DNA from 3 places in the Gordonia sp. 11cp genome. Region 3 is predicted to be linked to each of the others. Evidence: riboswitches for the same ligand, from Rfam matches in the RefSeq annotation. Region 3 holds a riboswitch; each other region holds the start of a gene.
What was found. Region 3 has a riboswitch for thiamine pyrophosphate ahead of thiO (glycine oxidase ThiO). Riboswitches for the same ligand answer to the same signal wherever they lie in the genome.
Positions count from the first base shown of each region.

Region 1: it holds a riboswitch for thiamine pyrophosphate, as region 3 does, so the genes downstream of both, AC3B6C_RS01515 (TenA family protein) here and thiO (glycine oxidase ThiO) in region 3, are expected to answer to the same signal.
Region 2: it holds a riboswitch for thiamine pyrophosphate, as region 3 does, so the genes downstream of both, thiC (phosphomethylpyrimidine synthase ThiC) here and thiO (glycine oxidase ThiO) in region 3, are expected to answer to the same signal.

Region 1 is NZ_CM173437.1:372,443-375,714, forward strand. Features, by position in the region: gene AC3B6C_RS01500 (flavin-containing monooxygenase) at 1-50, opposite strand, end outside; gene AC3B6C_RS01505 (TetR/AcrR family transcriptional regulator) at 228-872, shown strand; gene AC3B6C_RS01510 (LLM class F420-dependent oxidoreductase) at 949-1,806, shown strand; TPP riboswitch at 1,837-1,932, shown strand; gene AC3B6C_RS01515 (TenA family protein) at 1,920-2,630, shown strand; gene AC3B6C_RS01520 (ABC transporter substrate-binding protein) at 2,615-3,272, shown strand, end outside.
Region 2 is NZ_CM173437.1:2,360,456-2,363,727, forward strand. Features, by position in the region: gene thiC (phosphomethylpyrimidine synthase ThiC) at 1-1,659, opposite strand, end outside; TPP riboswitch at 1,667-1,756, opposite strand; gene AC3B6C_RS10505 (GNAT family N-acetyltransferase) at 1,979-2,326, shown strand; gene AC3B6C_RS10510 (IS110 family RNA-guided transposase) at 2,680-3,272, opposite strand, start outside.
Region 3 is NZ_CM173437.1:1,092,360-1,095,631, forward strand. Features, by position in the region: gene thiG (thiazole synthase) at 35-832, opposite strand; gene thiS (sulfur carrier protein ThiS) at 825-1,025, opposite strand; gene thiO (glycine oxidase ThiO) at 1,022-2,083, opposite strand; TPP riboswitch at 2,078-2,188, opposite strand; gene thiE (thiamine phosphate synthase) at 2,236-2,961, shown strand.

The sequences.
Region 1 (3,272 bases), 720 kb from region 3:
GTCAGCCCGCTGATTCCGGCGCCGATGATCGCGGTTGTTGGTAAAGGCACACTGCCCCCTCGATGGACCCGCTGTGGTCACGATGTGGATGTAGACACAATCTGATTTGTGTCTACACGACGGGACGTATCGTGTACACAGAATCCGCGAACTGTCTACGACGTATCTGCTTCCCACCCCGAGCGGACACCCGGACACACGGCGCGCGACGACCCCGAACGCAGGAGATGCCGGTGACCGAAGCCTCGACCACGACGGTCCACGAGCGGTTGCTCGACGCCACGCAGAAGTTGCTCGCGGACAAGGGCATCCGGGCGACCACCATGCAACAGGTCGCGGAGTCGGCGGGCGTGTCCCGCGCGTGGCTGTATCGGCACTATCCGGACAAACCGTCCATGATCGGCGCGACGATCGTCCGCCTGACCGAATCGTTCTGGCGCGACGCCCGTGCCGAGCTCGACGCCATCGGCGACCTGGCCGGCCAGCTCACCGCCGGGGTGCGTATCGGTCGAGGCGCCTACGACGACCCGGGCACGCTGCTGTTGAGGCTCCGCACCGAGGAGCCGACCGAGTTCGCCGAATGCGCGGGCGTCGGCGTCGTCAAACTGATCCCCGACCTCGCGGCGTTCTGGCTCCCCTTCGTCGAGCAGGCCGTCGACCGGGGCGAGATACACCCCGCGCACGATCTGCGCGAGGTGTCCGAATGGGTTGCGCGCGTGCTGATCAGCCTCGGCACCTCGCCCGGCGAGGCACTCGACATCGACGACGCCGCGCAGATCCGGCGTCACCTCGACCTCTTCGTCATGCCGGCGCTGTCCACACATCCGCGTGATCGAACGGCCGGCGCCCACCGGCACCCCTGGCCTGAGTGACGCCGATCACCTAGACTGGTGTCCAGTCAACCGTCCGGATCGTGCGGACGACCGAACGACGCCGTCGGAGGGCCACATGGATTTCGGGATCGTGCAGTTCACCAGTGACCGGGGGCTCAAGCCCCATGTCCTGGCTCCGCTCATCGAGGATGCGGGGTTCGCGTCGTACTACGTCCCCGAACACGGACACATTCCGACGCGACGCGACGCCGCACACCCCCGCACCGGCGACGAGACCCTTCCCGACGAGCGCTACATGCGCACCCTGGACCCCTGGACGTCACTCGCCGCCGCCGCAGCCGTGACCGAACGCATCCGGCTCGCCACCGCGGTGGCGCTGCCGGTGCAGTCCGACCCCATCACTCTCGCCAAGACCATCGCGACGCTCGATCACATCTCCGACGGAAGAGTCACTCTCGGTGTCGGATTCGGCTGGAATCTCGACGAACTCGCCGACCACGACGTGCCGCCGAAGCGGCGGCGGACCATGCTCCGTGAATACCTCGAGGCGATGACCGCTCTCTGGACGCAGGAAGAGGCCGAGTTCGCCGGCGAGTTCGTGAACTTCGGCCCCAGCTGGGCGTGGCCCAAGTCGACCCAGTCGCACATCCCGGTGCAGGTGGGCGCGGCGGGCAACGAGAAGAACTTCAAGTGGATCGCGCGCAGTGCCGATGGGTGGATCACCACCCCCGGCGAGGAGGACATCGAGGGATCGGTGTCCCTGCTCAAGCAGATCTGGTCCGACGCCGGCCGCGACGGCGAGCCCGAGATCGTCGTGCTCGACTTCCGGCCGGTCCCCGAGAAGCTCGAGAAGTGGCGCGAGATCGGGGTCACGACAGTGCTGTACGGCCTGCCCGACGACTCGGTCGAGCGCGCGACCGGATACCTCGCGAAGCTGGCCGGCAAGCTGGGCATCGAGCCCGCGGTCGTCTAGGCCCCCTGCTCCCTTCTGCTAGCCTGGTTCCGTTCTGACACGGGGTGCTCCGCGACCGCGGGGCTGAGATGAGACCCGAGAACCTGTCCAGGTAATGCTGGCGAAGGGATGTCATGTCTTTGCGTACGCTTTTGTCCGATACCGGCCGCTTCACCGATCAGCTGTGGGACCACACCTCCGGCCTGAGGGCGGCGATCGACGATCTCGAGTTCCTGCGCCGCCTCGGGGACGGGACGTTGCCCCTGGAGGTGTTCCGCACCTACCTGGAACAGGATTCCCTGTACCTGGCCGGGTACTCGAGAGCACTCGCGATCCTGGCGTCGAAGTCGCCGGATCCGCAGACCGCGGCGTTCTGGGCGAATTCGTCGGCAACCGCGGCCGCCGTCGAGGTCACCCTGCACGGCGACCTGCTCGAGGGAGGCCAGTTGCCGCCGCGGCAGGGTGAACCCGAGCCGTCGACCGCCTGCCTCGGGTACGTGTCCTATCTGATCGCCACCGCCGCGACCGAGTCGTACGCGGTCGGCGCGGCCGCCGCACTGCCCTGCTTCTGGATCTACGCCGATGTCGGCCGAGGACTTGCCGCGAGCGCCGCCGCGGTTCTCGCCGCCGACCCGAACCATCCCTATGCACAGTGGGTGACCACCTACGACGCCCCGGAGTTCCAGGAGTCCGCCGCTCGGGCAAGGGAATTGGTGGATGCGGCAGCGGCGTCCGCCGGCGCGGACGAGCAGGCCGCGATGACCGCGGCGTTCACCGTCGCCACCCGGTACGAGCTCATGTTCTGGGACACCGCGTTGCACCCCTACGCATGGCCCGCCGCATGATCGGCCGCGTGCACCGCACCCTCGCCGGGTTCGTCGTCGCGATCGCGGTGTTGTCGACAGCCACCGCGTGCGGGTCGGACTCCGCCTCCGACGACACCATCCGATTCGCGCTCGACTGGACCCCGAACACCAACCACACGGGACTGTTCGTGGCGCAACAGCGCGGCTTCTTCGCCGAGTCCGGACTGGACGTCGAGATACTGCCCTACAACAACACCGCCGTCGACACCGTGGTGGACGCGGGGAACGCCCAGTTCGGGATCAGCACCCACAACTCGTCCACCTTCTCCCGGGCCTCGGGCGCGCACACGATCTCCGTGCTCGCGCCGCTGCAGCGATGGGCGACGGGTATCGGGGTTCGGGCCGGTCGTGACGACATCGCGAGCCCGAAGGACCTCGACGGCAGGACATATGCCGGGTTCGGCGACCCCGGCGAGGAAGAGACCCTCAAGCAGGTGATCCGGAACGACGGCGGCACAGGAGATTTCACGTCGGTGACCCTCGGCACCTCCGCGTACGAGGCCGTCTACTCGGGGCGGGCGGACTTCACCGTCTCCTACCTCGCCTGGGAGGGCATCGAGGCCGAGCATCACGGAACCCCGATGAAGTACTTCCACTACACCGACTTCGGATTCCCGGAGG
Region 2 (3,272 bases), 1.3 Mb from region 3:
ATACACGCGGCTCCCGGCGTCGGCGAACTCCGCCGACTTCGCCGCCATGCCCTCCGCGATCGTGCGGTCGATGTCCTCGGTGGTCACGAGACCGTGCTCCTCGGCGTAGGCGCGGACATCCGCCGAGATCCGCATCGAGCAGAACTTGGGGCCGCACATGGAACAGAAGTGGGCCGTCTTGGCCGGCTCGGCGGGCAGTGTCTCGTCGTGGAAGGCGCGGGCGGTGTCGGGATCGAGGGCGAGGTTGAACTGGTCGTTCCAGCGGAATTCGAAGCGCGCCTTGCTGAGTGCGTCGTCGCGTTCCTGCGCCCGCGGGTGCCCCTTGGCGAGGTCGGCGGAGTGCGCGGCGATCTTGTATGTGATCACGCCGACCTTGACGTCGTCGCGGTCCGGGAGGCCGAGATGCTCTTTCGGTGTCACGTAGCAGAGCATCGCGGTGCCGGCCTGGGCGATCATCGCCGCACCGATCGCCGAGGTGATGTGGTCGTACGCGGGTGCGATGTCGGTGGCGAGGGGCCCCAGAGTGTAGAACGGCGCCTCCTCGCACAGCTCTTCCTCGAGGCGTACGTTCTCCGCGATCTTGTGCATGGGGACGTGCCCTGGTCCCTCGATCATGACCTGCACGCCATGGGATTTGGCGATCGTGGTCAGCTCGCCGAGGGTGCGGAGCTCGGCGAACTGCGCCTCGTCGTTGGCGTCGGCGATCGATCCCGGGCGTAGGCCGTCGCCGAGCGAGAACGTGATGTCGTAGCGGCGGAAGATCTCGCACAGCTCGTCGAAGTGGGTGTATAGGAACGACTCCCGGTGATGCGCCAGGCACCAGGCGGCCATGATCGAACCACCGCGGGAGACGATTCCGGTCACCCGCTCAGCGGTGAGCGGGACGTGGCGCAGCAGGACTCCGGCATGGACCGTCATGTAGTCGACGCCCTGCTCGGCCTGCTCGATCACGGTGTCGCGGTACAGCTCCCACGTGAGCGAGGCGGGATCGCCGTTGACCTTCTCGAGCGCCTGATAGATGGGTACCGTCCCGACGGGGACGGGCGAGTTGCGAAGGATCCACTCTCGGGTGGTGTGGATGTCGGCGCCGGTCGAGAGGTCCATGATCGTGTCGGCGCCCCAGCGGGTCGCCCACACCATCTTCTCGACCTCGTCGGAAATCGAGCTGCGGACCGCCGAATTGCCGATGTTCGCATTGACTTTCACCGCGAAGCGCTTCCCGATGATCATCGGCTCGGACTCGGGATGACGATGGTTCGCCGGGATCACCGCCCGTCCGATCGCCACCTCGGAACGGACCAGTTCGGCGTCGACGCCCTCCCGGGCGGCGATGAACCGCATCTCGTCGGTGACGATCCCGGCGCGCGCCCAGGCCAGCTGGGTGCTCGCGCCGTCGATCGGCTCGGGCCGGTGCCAGCTGTCGCGGGTGGGTGCGAGGCCCTGCTCGACGTCGATGCGCGCCGACCGGTCGGTGTACGGGCCCGAGGTGTCGTAGACGTCCAGATGCTCGCCGTTGGTGAGGTGGATGCGACGCTGCGGTACACGCAGGTCGTCGACCGAGAGATAGTGCTTGGTGCTGCCCTCGATGGGACCGAGGGTCAGGAACCCGGAGTCGGCGGGTGCGCTGTCGGTGCGCGTGGCGGATACACGTGTGCCCATGGCGGTTCTCCCTACGCCGGCATTACCCGGACAGGTTCGAGCGGTCGGCGACCGCCCGTCGCCATCTCAGCCCTCGGTGATCGTGAGAGCCCCCGCGGTGTGTAGTTGTCGTGCGCCCGTCACCATACCTCGACTCGCCCGGAGCCAGGCCCGGGGCGGGAGTGAACCGTCTCGATCTTCGGCGGCAGCGCCATCGGGGTCGGCAGTTACGGTTCCGTAAGGTAGCGTGTGACCCTGATCACAGATGGTGTCGGTGTCGAGCCGCGGCAGTCGCCCGTCGGTGATCAGATGTCCGCGATCAAGAGGTGAGGAGGGTCGGGTGCTACGTAAGCATCGTCATCGACCACCACAGTCGGCGAAGTCGATCCTGCAACAGATCTCGCAGGTGGTGCACAACCCCGACCGCGACCGATTCGAACTCTGGGTCGCCGGTGACCTGGTCGGCGTGCTCGGCTATTCGACCGAGACGGTCGACGGTCAGACCACGATCACCGTGCTGCACACCGTGCTCTACGACGAGTACAGCGGACACGGCCTCGCCACCCGGCTCACCCGCACCGTCGTGCACCATGCCCGCGAGCAGGGCGCCCGCCTGCGGCCGGTGTGCACGTTCACCAAGCGCTACCTCGACAGCCATCCCGGGATCGTGACGCTCGCCCCGGTGTGATCGAGCGTCGGAGGGCGCGTCGACGCCCTTCGTGGCTCGTCGCTGATATGTAGTGCTGCTTTGTCAAGTTCCATGGCGAGTTGGCCTCCTTGCTAGGGGGCTGTAGTGGGGGTTGGCCACCCGCCGCGGTGTGTGGTGGTCGTTACTCGCGACGGTGTTGTCGGACTGATATACGCGGGTTGGTTACCGCTCAACGGTGTTCGACAGGAGATGAAAACGCTGACCGACGGGTCTATGTAAGCGTGCGTACCGTGCACCCAGAGGTGCTGGCGCACATAGCGACGCCGTGGATTCGTTCCCTGTTCACCACAGCGCAGTCGCGGCGGGTGGCCAAGATTGTGTGTCAGTGCTGGTTAGTCGTCGAGCACCGCCAGCGACCAGCACCAGCCGGCGAGCTCACGAGCGATCGCGGTGTTGGCCACGCAGGGATGTTTGCTGCGGCGGTCGAATTGTTGCCAACGCTTGTGTAGCCGTCGGTTGCCGGCATGGCCACGGGCGCGGGCCGAGGGTGAGGCGGCCTCCCACCGACGGCGCATGGTCTGTCCGGGCGTGCCGTAGGGCCGCCGGTGTTGCCAGGCCGCCTCGACCAGCAACCGCCGCACGTGGGCGTTCCCGGCCTTGGTGATCGATCCCTGACTGCGGGTACCGCCGGTCGAGTATTCCGAGGGCACCAACCCGGCGTAGGGGCCGATCGTGGCGCCACTGAACCTCGACCAGTCGCCGATCTCGACGGTCAGAGCGAACGCGGTCAGCGTCGACACACCCCGCAGACATGACAATCGGGTGACCACAGCCCGCCACGGATCGGTGGCCGCGGTCTGTTCGATCAGCTCATCGAGGCGGTCTCGGCGTGCGGTCACGCTCAACACCGCGTCCAGGTCGTTGTCGAAGGCGGCTTGCAACAGCGGCAGCTCGAAACGTTGACGCTGCAGCCACTGTTGATGAA
Region 3 (3,272 bases):
GTCTGTCATTCGTACGGCCTGTCGCAGCCGCCCGTCAGCCCGGATCGCGGCCGGGCGAGGACGCGTGAGCCCAGAAGCGCTTGGGAATTCGGCCCGCCCGCCCGGCCAGCCGGCCCGCGATCACCGCGTGCCGCATCGCCGTCGCCATCAGTTCGGGATTCTCCGCGCGGGTCACCGCGGTCGCCAGAAGCACTCCGTCGCAACCGAGTTCCATCGCCAGCGCCGCGTCGCTCGCGGTGCCGATGCCGGCGTCGAGGATGACCGGCAGCGGGTCGTCGAAGCGGGTATGGCAGTCGTCGACGATCATCTCGATGTTGTGCGGGTTGAGGATTCCGAGACCGGTCCCGATGGGTGACCCGAGCGGCATCACCGCGGCCACCCCGAGATCGGCGAGTCGCGCGGCCAGAACCGGGTCGTCGTTGGTGTATGCCAGCACGACGAACCCGTCGCCGACCAGGGCGGCGGCCGCGTCGACGAGTTCGATGGCATCGGGCATCAGGGTGCGTTCGTCGGCGACCACCTCGAGCTTGACCCAGTCGGTCTCGAACGCCTCGCGCGCCAGCTGTGCGGTCAGGACCGCCTCGGCGGTGGTGTGGCAGCCGGCCGTGTTGGGCAGCACGGCGATGTCGAGCCGGCGCAGCAGATCGAAGACCCCGGTACCCGAGGCGGCGTCGACGCGGCGGACCGCGACGGTGGTGAGTTCGGTGCCCGAGGCGACCAGTGCGCGTTCCAGGGTCGCGAGATTCGACGCCCCGCCGGTGCCGGTGATGAGCCGGGACGAGAAGTCGCGGCCCGCGATCCGCAACGGATCCGGTGTCGACTGGTCAGCCACCCTGCACCGCCGTGACGATCTCGACGACGGCGCCGTCGGTCATGGTGTGCCGGTCCCAGCGACCGCGCGGGACGACCGCGCCGTCCACCGCGACCGCGATCCCACGGTCCGGCAACCCGAGCCCGGCGACCACATCGCGCACCGAGGCGTCGGCGTCGACATCCATGCTCTCGCCGTTCACCGTGATACTCATTCCTCGACTCCTTCCAGGATCGACAGCACGCGCTCGGCGGTACCCGGGGCGAGGACGATCCCATTGCGTCCGTGCCCGGTCGCCACGACGGTGCGTGCGTCCACGCGGGCGACGAGCGGCAACCCGTCGGCGGTGCACGGCCGCAGACCCGCGGCCGCTTCGGTCAGTTCATACGTCCGCAGTCCGGGCAGGACCTCGATCGCGTCGGCGAGCAGGTCGGCGACCCCACCGGCCTGCGGCGCCCGGTCGGTCAACCCCTCGGCCTCGTACTGGGTGGCGCCGACGACGACACCGTCCTCGCGTGGCACCAGGTAGACGGCCCGACCGTGCAGACGTGCCCGGACGACGTGGGCGGGCGGGGGCACGGACCAGCGGGTGCGACGAAGCCGGAGGATCTCGCCCTTGGCCGGGTGCAGGTCGGCGCCGGGCCAGAGGGCAGCGGTGCCGAGCCCGGCGGCGAGCAGGATCTGCCCGTCGGAGCCGGGGTCGTCGAGATCGGCCAGGGACCCGACGCGGGCGGTGGTCAGCTCCACGCCGGCCGTCGTGACCGCGGCGCGCAACGCCTCGAGGAGGCGCCGGTTGTCCACGGACCACTCCCCGACCGCGCGATAGCCACCGACCAGACGAGAACTCAGCGACGGTTCGAGTGCCCGGATGTCGCGGCCGGTCACCGGCTGCAACGCCGAGTCGGTGCGGGGCTGGCCGGCCCAGACGAAGTCGGCGAGGTGCCGCAGGTACTCGATGTCCGTGGCCGAGGCCGCGACGAACAGCGAGTCGGTGGCGGTGACAACGGCGGGGTCGTCGAGCCGCTTCACGAGCGCGGGCCAGAGCCGGACCGACTCCACCGACAGGGCGAGCGACGCCTCTTCGCCGGGATGTCCCTCGCCGAGCGAGCCGAGCATGCCACCCGCGACCCACGAGGCGCGCTCGTCGGTTCCGGCGTCGAGTACGCGAACCCGCCACCCGGCGTCGGCCGCGGCCAGTGCGCACGTCAGCCCGATGACGCCGCCGCCCACCACCGTCAGGGTGCGGTGAGCAGTCTTCCGAGGGGAATTCACGCTGGAATCACCTTCCTTCGCCGGAATGACCCGGATCAGGTTCGACGGTCAGCGGATCGGTCCGCACTCTCAGCCCGGCCGGTCCGGGCTCCCGTGTGTTCGTGCGGTCCACCCTACGCGGGGGCGTCAGGTGTCCGGTTAGCCTGGTCGGCGTGACGACCCCGAACCACACCAGGTCAGGGTCCGCGGATTCCGGCCACGCGACAGACCGTCGTCGTCGGCTCTCCTCGGCCCGCCTCTACCTGTGCACCGACGCCCGACGCGAGCGCGGCGACCTCCTCGATTTCGTCGGCGCCGCGCTGGCGGGCGGCGTCGACATCGTGCAGCTCCGCGACAAGAACTCGCCGGGCGAACGCGAGTTCGGGACCCTGGAGGCGCGGGAGGAGCTCGAGATCCTCGCGGGACTGCGGGCGATCACCGACGCGCACGGTGCGCTGCTGGCGGTCAACGATCGCGCCGACATCGCGGCGCTCTCCGGCGCCGACGTCCTGCACGTGGGACAGGGCGACCTGTCGCCGTCGGCGGCCCGCCGGATCGTCGGCCGCGACGTCGTCATCGGCGCCTCGACCCACGACCCCGAGCAGGCTGCCGCCGCGATCTCCGACGAAGACGTCGACTACTTCTGCGTCGGCCCGTGCTGGACCACGCCCACCAAACCCGGCCGCGCCGCCGCCGGCCTCGACCTCGTGTCCGCCACTGCGGAAATGCTGTCGGGGGCAACGCAATCAGCGAAACCGTGGTTTGCCATCGGCGGGATCGACGCCGGCCGCGTCGGCGAGGTCACCGCGCTCGGGGCCCGGCGCATCGTCGTGGTGCGCGCCATCACCGCCGCCGCCGACCCGACCGCCGCGGCCCGGGAACTCGCCGGGGTGCTGTAGCGAGTCGTCGTCGGGGACGAAACAGGTTTGCCCGGTCGGTGTCGCGGGTCTATGGTGGACCGATCATGTTGTGCATCACGAGCATTCTCGTAACCCGCCGCAGCGGGGTCTGAATCTGACCGACCCCCCGCTGCGGGTCGGTTGCGCTCTATCGTCGGTCACCCATTCTTCGACCGAAATCGGTTACCGAGATGCACCCTCTTCATCTGTCTCATCGATCCTGTTCGTGGCATGAGCACGACGACCGCCGCGGTGGCGATCTGTTCACCGAGCGGTACGGCCGTCCGCTTCCCCCTGGAATGCACGAGGAG